3 regions of the Peribacillus sp. N1 genome follow, and region 2 is predicted to be linked to each of the others. Evidence: riboswitches for the same ligand, from Rfam matches in the RefSeq annotation. Region 2 holds a riboswitch; each other region holds the start of a gene.
The links. A riboswitch is a leader RNA that binds a small molecule or an ion and turns the genes downstream of it on or off. The one in region 2 is predicted to bind S-adenosylmethionine.
Positions count from the first base shown of each region.

Region 1: another riboswitch for S-adenosylmethionine. It lies ahead of metK (methionine adenosyltransferase); the one in region 2 lies ahead of ACYP5M_RS25080 (Fur-regulated basic protein FbpA).
Region 3: another riboswitch for S-adenosylmethionine. It lies ahead of mtnW (2,3-diketo-5-methylthiopentyl-1-phosphate enolase); the one in region 2 lies ahead of ACYP5M_RS25080 (Fur-regulated basic protein FbpA).

Region 1 is NZ_BAAHZO010000007.1:33,738-38,008, reverse strand. It holds gene ACYP5M_RS22805 (alpha/beta hydrolase) at 1-332, opposite strand, end outside; gene ACYP5M_RS22800 (gamma carbonic anhydrase) at 543-1,061, shown strand; gene metK (methionine adenosyltransferase) at 1,467-2,660, opposite strand; SAM riboswitch class I at 2,824-2,985, opposite strand; gene pckA (phosphoenolpyruvate carboxykinase (ATP)) at 3,403-4,271, shown strand, end outside.
Region 2 is NZ_BAAHZO010000011.1:19,804-24,074, reverse strand. It holds gene thiD (bifunctional hydroxymethylpyrimidine kinase/phosphomethylpyrimidine kinase) at 1-703, opposite strand, end outside; gene thiW (energy coupling factor transporter S component ThiW) at 672-1,193, opposite strand; gene tenA (thiaminase II) at 1,209-1,898, opposite strand; TPP riboswitch at 1,988-2,093, opposite strand; SAM riboswitch class I at 2,251-2,355, shown strand; gene ACYP5M_RS25080 (Fur-regulated basic protein FbpA) at 2,531-2,719, shown strand; gene ACYP5M_RS25075 (aspartyl-phosphate phosphatase Spo0E family protein) at 2,973-3,167, shown strand; gene ACYP5M_RS25070 (N-acetyltransferase family protein) at 3,236-3,742, opposite strand; gene ACYP5M_RS25065 (DUF459 domain-containing protein) at 3,964-4,271, shown strand, end outside.
Region 3 is NZ_BAAHZO010000001.1:1,253,248-1,257,518, forward strand. It holds gene ACYP5M_RS05945 (methylthioribulose 1-phosphate dehydratase) at 1-50, opposite strand, end outside; gene ACYP5M_RS05950 (2-hydroxy-3-keto-5-methylthiopentenyl-1-phosphate phosphatase) at 54-707, opposite strand; gene mtnW (2,3-diketo-5-methylthiopentyl-1-phosphate enolase) at 714-1,946, opposite strand; SAM riboswitch class I at 2,052-2,205, opposite strand; gene ACYP5M_RS05960 (pyridoxal phosphate-dependent aminotransferase) at 2,337-3,509, opposite strand; gene ACYP5M_RS05965 (carbon-nitrogen family hydrolase) at 3,609-4,271, shown strand, end outside.

The DNA.
Region 1 (4,271 bases), on a different contig from region 2:
ATCACCCCTGCAATGTCCCATTCCTCTTCCTGAAGAAGGCGTATCGAAATCAAACCGCCCATGCTGTGTCCAAGTAAAAAGACCGGCAACGAATATTCGTAAGCCTCTTCTATCCAGCTTTTCACTTCGTCCAAATACTCATCAAAGGAATCGATATGTCCCCGGTAGGCGCGAGTTGTCATACCCTGCCCAGGAAGGTCGCCCATGACGACATGGTATCCAGCCGAAAGCCACATTTGTGTTACCCACTTATAACGTCCGTGATGTTCCATTGCCCCATGAATGATGACAATGACGCCCTTTGCGTCTCCTTCTGTCTCCCATTTCCACATTCGAAATCCCCCTTTCACTTTTAACTTGTTGTGTACGATCCATGATAGTTAAAATAATATATATAAATTATAACCATATTCGTGATTTTCGACAAAAAAGAAATCTAACAAGTTGTACATTGCTATTATAAATAGCCAAGTGTATTTGCATACGGTATATTAAAATAATACATAAAAACATTCACTTCGGAAAGGAAATGATTAAAAATGATTATTTATCCGTATAAAGGCAAAGAACCTGAAATCGCCGAAAGCGCTTATATTGCTGAGAATGCTGTCGTGACAGGTGATGTCAAAATTGGCGACGAAACATCAATTTGGTTCAATTCCGTCATTCGCGGTGATGTATCCCCAACCATCATCGGGAAAAAAGTCAGTATACAGGATAACAGCGTCCTGCACCAAAGCCCAAATAATCCATTAATCATCGAGGATGAAGTAACCATTGGCCATCAGGTCATTTTACATAGCTGTAAAATCCGTAAAGGAGCTCTGATCGGCATGGGATCGATTGTACTTGATGAAGCTGAAATCGGCGAAGGAGCCTTCATCGGTGCCGGCAGCCTCGTTCCACAAGGTAAAGTCATTCCACCGAACATGCTGGCATTCGGACGCCCAGCTAAAGTCATTCGCGAAATCAACGAAGAAGATCGCCAGGATATGGAACGCATCGTTCGCGAATATGCCGAAAAAGGACAATACTATAAAACCGCGGAACGCATAAAGTGAATTGACTGAAAGTTACGAGTATTGTACTCAAACTCACGAGTATTTGCTACAAACTCACGAGTATTTGCTACAAATTCACGAGTATTTACTCCAAACTCACGAGTATACGCTCTAAATTCATGAGTATATGCTCTAAACTCATGAGTATACGCTCTAAACTCACGAGTATACGCTCTAAAATCTCGAGTATACGCTCTAAAATCTCGAGTACTTGCTACAAACTCTCGAGTAACGCTTCAACCTCACGATTTGATGACCCAAACAAACTTGTAAACGACTTTAACTCACGAGTTTTGCACGTATTTTATATTTCTTTGGGATTTCTTGAATTATTCCCGCTGACGGCAAAATTAATCCACAAAAAAAAGGTGTCCCGCAAATTGCGGGACACCTTTTTTATATGATTTACGCTTGTGCTTTTAATGTTTCTGCTTTGTCCGTGCGTTCCCATGGAAGATCGACATCTGTACGGCCAAAGTGTCCGTAAGCAGCTGTTTGTTTGTAGATCGGGCGACGAAGGTCAAGCATTTTGATGATGCCAGCTGGACGAAGGTCGAAGTTAGCACGAACTAGGTCAACAAGGACTTCTTCGCTAACTGTACCAGTTCCGAACGTATCAATTGAAATCGATACAGGCTCTGCCACACCGATTGCGTATGCCAATTGAACTTCCGCTTTGTCGGCAAGGCCGGCTGCCACGATGTTTTTCGCAACATAACGAGCAGCGTATGCAGCAGAACGGTCAACTTTAGTAGCATCCTTACCAGAGAATGCACCGCCGCCGTGACGAGCGTATCCACCGTAAGTATCAACGATGATTTTACGTCCAGTAAGACCAGCATCCCCTTGAGGTCCGCCAATTACGAAACGGCCAGTCGGGTTGATGAAGTATTTAGTTTGAGCATCGATCAATTCAGCTGGAACGACCGCTTTGATCACATGTTCTTTTAGATCGGCTTGAATTTGTTCAAGCGTAATTTCAGCATCATGCTGTGTAGAGATAACGATTGTATCTACACGTACAGGACGGTTATTCTCATCATATTCCACAGTTACCTGTGTTTTACCATCAGGGCGTAAGTAAGCAAGAGTTTCATCTTTACGAACTTGAGCCAGGCGGAATGAAAGTTTATGCGCCAATGAAATCGGAAGCGGCATAAGCTCTTCTGTTTCATTACAAGCAAATCCGAACATAAGACCTTGGTCCCCTGCACCGATTGCATCGATTTCTTCCTCTGACATGTTTCCTTCACGAGCTTCCAATGCTTTATCGACTCCAGCTGCGATATCGGCAGACTGCTCATCAATGGAACTCAACACTGCACAAGTTTCAGCATCGAAACCGTATTTCGCACGTGTGTAGCCAATTCCTTTAATCGTATCACGAACGATACGCGGAATATCCACGTAAGCGGACGTTGTAATTTCACCAGCAACAAGTACAAGGCCTGTTGTTACACTAGTTTCACACGCAACACGTGCATTTGCATCCTTAGCTAGGATAGCATCTAAAATGGAATCTGAAATCTGATCACAAATTTTGTCCGGATGGCCCTCTGTAACAGATTCAGAAGTAAATAGACGTTTCTTTGACATCATATTTCCTCCTTGGAAGTTAGTATGTTGTAGGCATAAGCCTGATTTTTACGGAACTCGTTTCCCTCATTAGTTTCAACTATAGACACAGAATTACTTATGAAAAACACAAAAACCTTCCCTGGCAAATGAGGAAAGGTTTAAAATTCTGTCTTCTATCCTTTCACTCTTATCGTTCAAGGGTTTTTACCTTGCTCAGGTTAGCACCATCACCACTATTCCTTGAAGATCTTCGCTTTATTTTCGGCGATCGATCTTGGAGTCAAGTTCAATATGGCAGGTTGCTGGGTTTCAAAGGGCCTGTCCCTCCACCAACTCGGGATAAGAGAATCCGTACAATTTAAGATATTATCGTATCTGGTTGGAATTTGTCAATGCTTTTCTAAAAAGAACATTTCCGCCCAGTATGGCTTTCTTTTGAAAAAAGTGTTGATACAGCGTTTTTGAAGGGTTTACAATGCAAAATACGAATAGAAATGTTGGAAATTGCCATTAATAATAAGTATTAAGCATACGAAAAACGACTTCACCATTGGAAATATATTGCTTACTTACTTCCTATTAAAATAAAATTGACTTCATTAAAGTATATGTGATAATCCTGACTCGGTTCCTGCCGGAATAAAATGATTAACGTGTCCAGCTGAAAATAATCACAAATTAGAAGAAATAGTATAGACTATTTAAATGAATGTGTTATACTAATTGTAATCTAAAAACTTAAACAAAGGAAGGTACCTCATATATGAATTCTGTAGATGTTTCTAATGAGTTACACCAGTTATTAACAGGAAACAATGTGCAAACTCAACTTTCAGTTCCTCAATTGGTCGAAAAAGTATTAAGCAGAAATGAAGGCGTTTTAACATCAACCGGCGCAGTAAAAGCTGAAACCGGCAAATATACTGGTCGTTCACCTAAAGATAAATTTATCGTGGAAGAAGCATCCGTTAAAGATAAAATCGATTGGGGTTCAGTGAACCAGCCAATTTCCGAAGATGTGTTCAATAAACTATATAATAAAGTAGTTGACTACCTAAAAGCAAAAGAAGAGATTTTTGTTTTTAAAGGTTTCGCTGGTGCAGACGAATCATCTCGTCTTCCAATCCGTGTTGTTAATGAATATGCTTGGCATAACCTTTTCGCCCATACTTTGTTCATCCGTCCAAATGAAGAGGAACTAAGAGGTCACGAAGCTGAATTCACAATCCTTTCTGCACCTAACTTCAAAGCAGACCCAGAAGTGGACGGAACCACTTCCGAAACTTTCATCATCGTTTCATTTGAACGACGTACCATCCTGATCGGCGGAACGGAATATGCAGGAGAAATGAAAAAATCGATCTTCTCGATCATGAACTACTTACTTCCAGAGGCTGGAATCCTTCCAATGCATTGCTCTGCTAACGTAGGACGTGAAGGGGACGTCGCTTTATTCTTCGGTCTGTCCGGTACAGGCAAAACAACTTTATCAGCAGACACTAGCCGTAAACTGATTGGCGATGACGAGCACGGCTGGTCTTCTAATGGCGTATTCAACATCGAAGGCGGCTGCTATGCGAAAACGATCAATCTTTCACGTGAAAAAGAACCACAAATTTTCGATGCAATCCG
Region 2 (4,271 bases):
AAGTCTTGGCCTGTTCGATCGACTCTTGCAAGGGCAGTCCATTTGCCAGGTTTGATGTAATGGCGGATGATAAGGTACAGCCCGTACCATGAGTGTTTTTTGTATGTATGCGCTCTCCCTTGATCCAGTGGAAGTCAGTCCCATCATAATAAAGATCATTTGGATTTCCCGCTGCATGGCCCCCTTTAAGTAAAACGGCTTTGGGACCCATTTCTTGTATTGAAATGCATGCCTTGTAGAAATCTTGTTTCGTTCGAATCGACAAGCCAGTAAGCACTTCCGCTTCCGGTACATTTGGTGTTACAAGTGTTGCAAACGGAAGTAAGTCCATTTTTAAGGCGGAGACAGCCTTTTCGTCGAGCAAATGGTGGCCGCTTTTGGAAATCATGACAGGGTCAAGGATAACGATGGCAGGCATGAAGGTTTTAAGGGACGCAGCGACTGTTTCCACGATTTCTTTTGATCCAAGCATGCCTATTTTTACTGCATCGACAGGAATATCTTCAAATATAGCTGCAATTTGGTCCGATATGATAGCTGTTTCAATTGGCTGTACTGAACGGACTTCCATTGTATTTTGTGCGGTTACGGCTGTTATGGCAGACATTCCAAAAACCCCATGTGCAGAAAATGTTTTTAAATCCGCTTGTATTCCAGCACCGCCTCCTGAATCAGAGCCGGCGATGGTTAATGCTGTTTTCATAAAAAAACCCCTTCATATAATTATTTTTTAGAAGTATTTTAAGTAATATGAAAGCTAAAATCGCACCTGCGAATGAACTGAGCATAAAAGCCGGTAAAAAACCAAAAAGAGCAGCTTTTTCTCCTAATAGGAGGATGGCAAGTGGATAACAGGCCATGGAACCGAGAATGCCGGTCCCGATCACTTCACCTAAACAAGCGAATTTTAAGCTTTGTGTTTTTCGATAAAGGATGGCAGCCAAAAGTGCACCGAACATGCTCCCGGGAAAGGCGAATATTGAACCGGTACCAGACATGTTTCTAATGATGGAAACTAGGAAAGCTTGTGTCACAGCATAAGCAGGCCCCAATAGAACGGCCGTGAGGACATTTGACAGATGCTGAATAGGAAAGACCTTTGCAAATCCTGCAGGGATGAAAATAAATGAACTGGTCAGTGTCGTTATAGCCGTTATCATGGCAGTCAACGTCAGTTTCTTGATAGGATTCATCATCATGTCTGCGACCTACAGCGGCCAATCCTGCTCATTTTGAACCATATCCCAGAATAAGTATTCATATCGGGAAGTAACCAAAAAGTGCTTTTCTAATCGAAGAAGTTCCTTTTCTGGCATGCCTTCCGTCAATTCTTCCAACAATGCGATCAGCCACTTGTATGCTTCCCCGAATTCAGGTGATGAATAGGACCTTATCCAATCTGCGTAGCGATTGTTTTCCAATGCTGCTCCATTTTGTTCTTTTAATAGCAAACCGATTTCATAGTAATCCCAAGCGCATGGCAGGAGACAGGCGATCAAGTCTGCCAATGTCCCATGCTGAGCTGCATTTAGCATGTAACCTGTATAGGCTAGAGTGGTGGGAGTAGGTTCTGTTTCTTCCAATTCCTTGGAACTGATCCCGAATTCGGAAGCATACTGCCGATGGATATCCATTTCCACTTGAAGGGTTTCATTTAAAATACTCGCAAACTTTGCCATGGTTTCGATGTTATGGGCTTTGATGACACCTAAAGCAAAGAGCTTGGAATAATCCATGAGATAGATATAGTCCTGCTTCATGTAATAGGCAAATTTCTTTTCAGGAAGCGTACCATTTCCAATTGCCTGGACAAAGGGATGTGAATGATTCCTTTTCCAAATCTCTTTTGCCCGTGCATGAAGTCTATCACTGAATGTTTCTGTTTTAATATTCTCCATTGTTCATCCTCCTTTAGAATGTTTCCCCTAGATAATGAAAAACCCCGTTCCTGAATACGGAACGGGGTAGATGGATATAGTCTGTAAATGGACGATATCATCCACTTCCCTCCGCCGGTATGAGCCGGTTCAGGTTCAAAGGGTCCGGAAACTATTTCCATCTCAGTCTTAAAAAAGACTCCCCTAGTGGTGTGAATTGTATGTAATTACTGACATCATATCAGAAAGACAAGAAAATGCAACCTGTATTTGAAGAGGGAGCATGTAATGTCCAGGAAAAAAGGGAGAACCAGGTAATTGACTTTTGATAATTATTAGGGTAGAATCATTTCTACATCATTTATATATCGAATTCTTATCCAGAGAGGTGGAGGGACTTGGCCCAAAGAAACCTCGGCAGCGGACCCATTTTGGGAACTGTGCTAAATCCAACAAGCATATGCTTGGAAGATAAGAAGAGCCGTACGGACACAGTCAGCCTCTTCTTGAATTAGAAGGGGCTTTTATTTTTGGGAAATAACGTTTAGTGACATAATAGAAAAGGTATATATAATTTGGTGAAAATCAAACAAGTTGATAAAGTTAGCTAACTAGAAGCAGGCTCTAGGATGACTAGGAAAGGAGCCATTTACATGGCAGAATTATTTAAGAGGATTGAACAGAGGAAGGCAAAACTCATTGAAGAGCTATTGGCCAATGGAGTATACAAAACCTCTGATGAAAGGCACCTTTATGATGCCCCATTAAAAGTGCTTGAAGATGAATATAAGATTGTTATAAATAGACCTAATAACGAGTCACCTTCTGAATGGATGACATAGTAAGCGAAGGACTATATTTTGGGCTCTTGGATAAGGGATATGATGTAAGCATTCACAGTATACACTAGTGGATGCTTTTTTGCGTTTAATAGAAAATGACATAAAATATACATAATTAAAGAATAAAGTAGGTGTTTTGTCACATTTGTCCTATAAAATAACACATTTTATTTCTGAAAAATAGTTGATTTTAACTAGTAGTTTAATTATGATGAAAGTGTAAAAAAATTGAATAAATGGGAGGTGGCATATAATGCCTTGCCGTAAAGTAACTATAGAAAGGGTAGAAGAAAAGAGACAGGAAATGATCAAATTGGCAGCAAGTTACGGCTTAACAAGTCTGCTTACTGTTCAGGCCAGTCAAGAATTGGATACGCTATTAAATGCGTTAGCAAGTAAAAGAGAGTCAGAATATTTTTCCCTCCAAAACGCATATCGGTATTTTTAAATTAGCATATTCGACCTGTATTAATTTGAAAAAGCTACTGCTCAAGGCAATAGCTCTAAAAAATTATATTAAATATCGACATGTTTACCAAGAATGATCAAATCCCGCTCAATGCCATCCAGCTCGGCAACTTGAGGTAAATGTGCCCATTCTTCAAACCCGAATTTGGAAAAAAGCTTAAGGCTAGGTATATTGTGGGCGAAAATGAAACCCAATATAGTCTTAATACCTAATTTTGGACTCAATTCAATTGCCTTTTGAATCGAAATTTGTCCGATTCCTTTTCCCCGGAAATAATCATCAATATAAATGCTGATTTCGGCAGTGGAATTATATGCCGGTCGGCCATAGAAGGATTGAAAGCTCATCCATCCAGCAGTTTTCCCTTCTATAGTAATGATATATAGCGGTCTACTTTCTGAATGATGTTCCTCAAACCATTTAACCCTCGATTGGACGGATACAGGCTCCGTATCTGCCGTGACCATTCTTGAAGCAATTGTCGAATTATATATTTCAACAATTCTAGGTAAATCAGATAGTTCTGCCTCTCTAAACTCTATGTGCTCTTCCATGATGTAATCTCCTAACTATCATTTATTCAATCTCCAGAATGAAGGGTAATCCCGTTTTTTTGTTTAAGGGACGGTGAATTGACATCCAATCCATTGAAAGTTTTTTATTATCATACACTTTTTACTCTTTATCTGACAATTCCTTTTTTATGTTAAGTCTGCAGGTTTTTTGGGTATGTAAAGGATTAAATACTTCTAGTAAAAAGGCAGAGGAGAACCAAATGAAAAAATTGTCAGTTTTTTTGATTATAGTACTGGTTATATGTTTTGTTGCATATGAATTTCAGGCCTCGGAGTCGGAAGATGTGCAAAGGGTGATGGCTTTTGGAGATTCGTTAACCTATGGAAAAGGGGATAAGGATGGAGAAGGATATATAGAAGGCCTGGAGGATGAATTGAATAACCCGGAATCGGAACAAAAAGTGAGTTTTTGGAATTACGGTATAAAAGGCCAGGAAACGGATGGGGTGATGAAACAGCTTGATGATTACCGCATTAAAACGAAACTTGATGAAGCCGATACTTTCAT
Region 3 (4,271 bases), on a different contig from region 2:
TCAGCTTTAATATCTGCCAGCTCCTGCCATTCTTTAGAATGATTATTCACGCTTTACCCACCCATCTGCTGCTTAATAATATCAATTACATCAAAAAACGTTTCAAAACCTTGATGTGGAATCCCTTCGCTATCGCATTTTTCAAGCAGTATGTCACGGGCTATGACAAAATCCGCCTGTTTTGCAGCTTCAAAATCCGTTACTGAATCTCCAATAACGAATTTAAAATCTTCCGCACCCGCAATTTCCCTCATAATGGATGGCTTGCAGCAACCGCATCCATTATTACATTGATCATCACAGGAATGCGGCCACTCAATATAAATCTTTTCCTTATCAAAAAATGCACGGTTGCAATAAACGGACTCTGTTGGCAAGATATCATTCAAAAGCGGTGCAATGAAAAAATCCATGCCCCCGCTTACAATATATAAAGGGATGTTGGCTTGTTTCGTATACTCAACGAATTCATAAAACCCTGGACGAATGCCGGCCGTCTTTCTTACATATTGGATGATGTCATCCTTCAAGCCGCTATCAAGCAGGGAAAACATATCCCCTACTCCCGAAGATATACTGATTTTTTGCTGAAGGACACCGTCTTTCAACGCTTCCCATTCCGGAGGCGCAAATTTCTTCATGATGGAAATGATATTATCCGAGTTGGTGATCGTTCCGTCAAAATCACAAAAGATGATCGGTTTCATTATTTCTTATAGGCCTCCCCATAACACAAGAGCTTTTTTTAGTGTTTCATCCTCAGCAGCCGCTTCAGATAGTTCCTTTCCTGCAAGTACGGCTTCCACAGCGGATCGGAAAGCCTTTGCCCCGCCATCTGCTCCATCAGGATGCCCGTGAATTCCACCTCCGGCATTAATCACACTATCGATTCCAAAATCCTTGATTAGATCCGGAACCATGCCCGGATGAATGCCAGCAGAGGGAACAGGGAAGGCTTTTTTCCATGAAAGTTCATCTTTTGTCAGAGCTTCAGCAATCGCCAAGGTCTCCTTTTTTTCAAGTGCGACACTTCCATAAGGGGACGGGAACAAGGATAAATCCGCACCTGATAACCTTACTAATTTACCAAGCAATAATGGATAGCCGACCCCATAAAATGATGAAGCTGACAATGCCCCGCTATATGCGGGGTGCGCCATGATCGGCAGCTTGATACGATCATGTTCACTCAAGGCCTGCAATACATCCAAACCATATGTATGAACGTTGAACAACAAGGCATCTGCCCCTGCATCAGCCGCTTGCTCTGCCTTATCCAATAATTCAAATGTTTTCCCTGATAGATTGACTGCATATAAAGTTCGGTGGCCAGTGGTTTCATAGACATCATTCAATATTCTTTTTCCCGTTTTTATTCTATCGAAAAATGGAGTCAGTTCCTGGTCAAAGAGGATCTCATCATCTTTAACTAGGTCGACACCTCCTAATGCTTGTTGCCTCAGTTGCTCATTATGGAATGTTAGGTCTCTTCCTAATACACCTTTAAAGATGCTCATCACCAGGGGCCGGTTAAATACGCCAATCTTTTTCCTAATGCCTTCAATGCCAAATTGCGGCCCGGGAAAGGCTTTTTGAATATCACCGACAAAATCCAAGTCGATAAGTTTTATTTCCCCGTCCAATGAAAGTTTGCCGAAGACCGTCGTTAGGATTGCAGGTAAATCATTGGAGAAATTCCTTGCCGGATAGGCAATTTTAATAAGCGAACGGTATACTTTACGATTAAAGTAGCTGTTTGCCCTCTCTTCTTCGGAAAGTGGTGTCACCGATACGACGCGTCCCTTATGTTTTTCCAGTTGTTTCTGGACTAAATGGGGCAGGTCCGTCCATGTCCCGACAGTCAAACCTAAGGCAATGCTCTCTGCTTTTTTCTCATGATTTCCCTTAGAATCATGAATTAAATAAGTAGCGACTATCTCGCTCATTTGATCACTCCTATATCACGTTAGTAAACTCCCGATGTCATTAACCTGAAATGGTCTCAAAATGGCAAAAGCCCCTTCATAAAGAAGAGGCTTTAATAAGCCATCTTCTTATCTCCCAGCCATTGGCTGCAAGAATTAGCACCGTGCCTTGTGGATTTCAAGAAAAATCCGGCGAAGAATTCCGCCCCATTTTACAATGGAATTACGGTCGGTTGCTGGGCTTCATAGGGCTAGTCCCTCCACCTGCTCAAAATAAGAAAACGCTGATATATAAATTTGCATCCAAGTATCGAAAGATTAAGAATTTATTTTGTATTCTGACAGGTAATCCCTACTTTGTCAATAAGTTTTAACTATTTAAGGGTGAATTAATCGGATATATCATTGTGGTTAAAATAATTTTAATTTACTTATCCGTTCCACAGCCTCTTTCAGCCGTTCTTCCGAAGTCAGCAGCCCTACCCTGACATAACCTTCGCCAAATTCACCAAATCCATTCCCTGCGGCAACAGCAACGTGGGCATGCGTTAATAAATAGTCTGCAAAACTCTCGGACGTAAAACCTTTAGGTACCTTGAGCCAGGCAAAAAATGATGCCGCAGGAGCTTTGACATCCCAGCCGATTGCCCTTAATCCCTCAATGAAAACATTCCTTCGTCCCTCGTACATCTGCACTAACTGCTCTACACAGCTCTGCGAGTCAAGCAAAGCGCTTGCAGCAGCTTCTTGTATCGCCGGGAACAGACTCACATAAAGATGGTCTTGTAATAGTTCAAGAGCTTCTATGACACTCTTATTCCCCACTGCGAAGCCGACTCTCCACCCTGCCATATTGTATGTTTTCGATAGTGTGTATATTTCTATTCCTATTTCCTTCGCTCCCTCTGACTGGAGAAAGCTTATCGGTTTTTTTCCGTCGAATCCTATCGCCCCATAAGCGAAGTCGTGGACCACACAAATTGAATGCTCTTTTGCAGTAGAGACGGTCTCATCAAAGAAACTTTCAGTTGCAGAAGCACCTGTGGGATTGTTCGGATAGTTCAAGAACATCATTTTGGCTTTATCAAGCACTTCTTTATGTATGTCACTGTATTTTGGAAGAAAATCATTTTCTTCTGTCAAGGGCATGAATTCGGTCTTTGCCTGGGCTAAAACAACACCGGAAAGATAATCCGGATAGCCGGGATCCGGAACAAGGATCGTATCACCCGGATTCAATAAACACTGCGGCAGTTCGACAAGACCTGCCTTTCCCCCGAAGAGAATCGCCACTTCACTGTTCGGATCCAGCTTGACACCGAATTCACGTTCATAAAAGACGGCAGCAGCATCTTTTAAATATTGATGCCCCCGGAATGGCGAATATTTATGATTAATCGTTTTTTCAGCGGCAGACTGCAAGCTTTTCACGATATGGTCTGGTGTCGGCTGATCAGGGTTTCCCTGGCCTAAATTAATGACATCATGTCCTTGCTCCGTGATGGCATTGACTTTTGCGACTAGTGAGGCAAAAAACTGCTTGGGCAGGTCCTGAAGCTGTCTGGATTTTTCGAATTGCACCATTTATACACCTTCTCTGAAATTTCTTGAAATTCTAGACACAAATGATATATGTTTATCATAGTCTTGTAAAGCATTTTTTACATGTGGGGGTTTTAAACGATGAAGTGGAAAATAGCTTGTATTCAAATGGATATAGCATTCGGGCAACCGGATATCAATTTTCAGGTTGCGGAACAATGGTTGGAAAAAGCAGCACGGTCAGAACCCGATATCGTCATTTTACCAGAGCTTTGGACAACCGGATACGACTTAAGCAGGTTAAATGAGATTGCTGATCAAGAGGCGGAAAAAACGATTGAATTTCTTAAAACACAGGCAAGGAAACACGAGATTCACATCGTAGGCGGTTCCATTGCGAAAAAAACGGGCAAGGGAATCTATAACACCATGATCATCATCGATAAACAGGGAAATCTCATAAAAGAATATGATAAGCTTCACTTATTTCAGTTAATGGATGAACATCATTTCCTGAAGCCAGGAGAAAAGGATGGTTTATTTACTCTTGATGAAAAAATATGTGCTGGTTTCATTTGTTATGACATCCGTTTTCCTGAATGGCAGCGAGCCCATACCGCTAAAGGCGCCGAAGTTCTATTCGTTACGGCTGAATGGCCAAAGCCGAGACTCGATCACTGGAGAGCCTTATTGATTAGCCGTGCCATCGAGAACCAAGCCTATGTAGTAGCCGTTAATCGCTCAGGCTCTGATGTCAATAATATATTTGCCGGTCATTCCCTGATTATTGATCCTTGGGGAAAT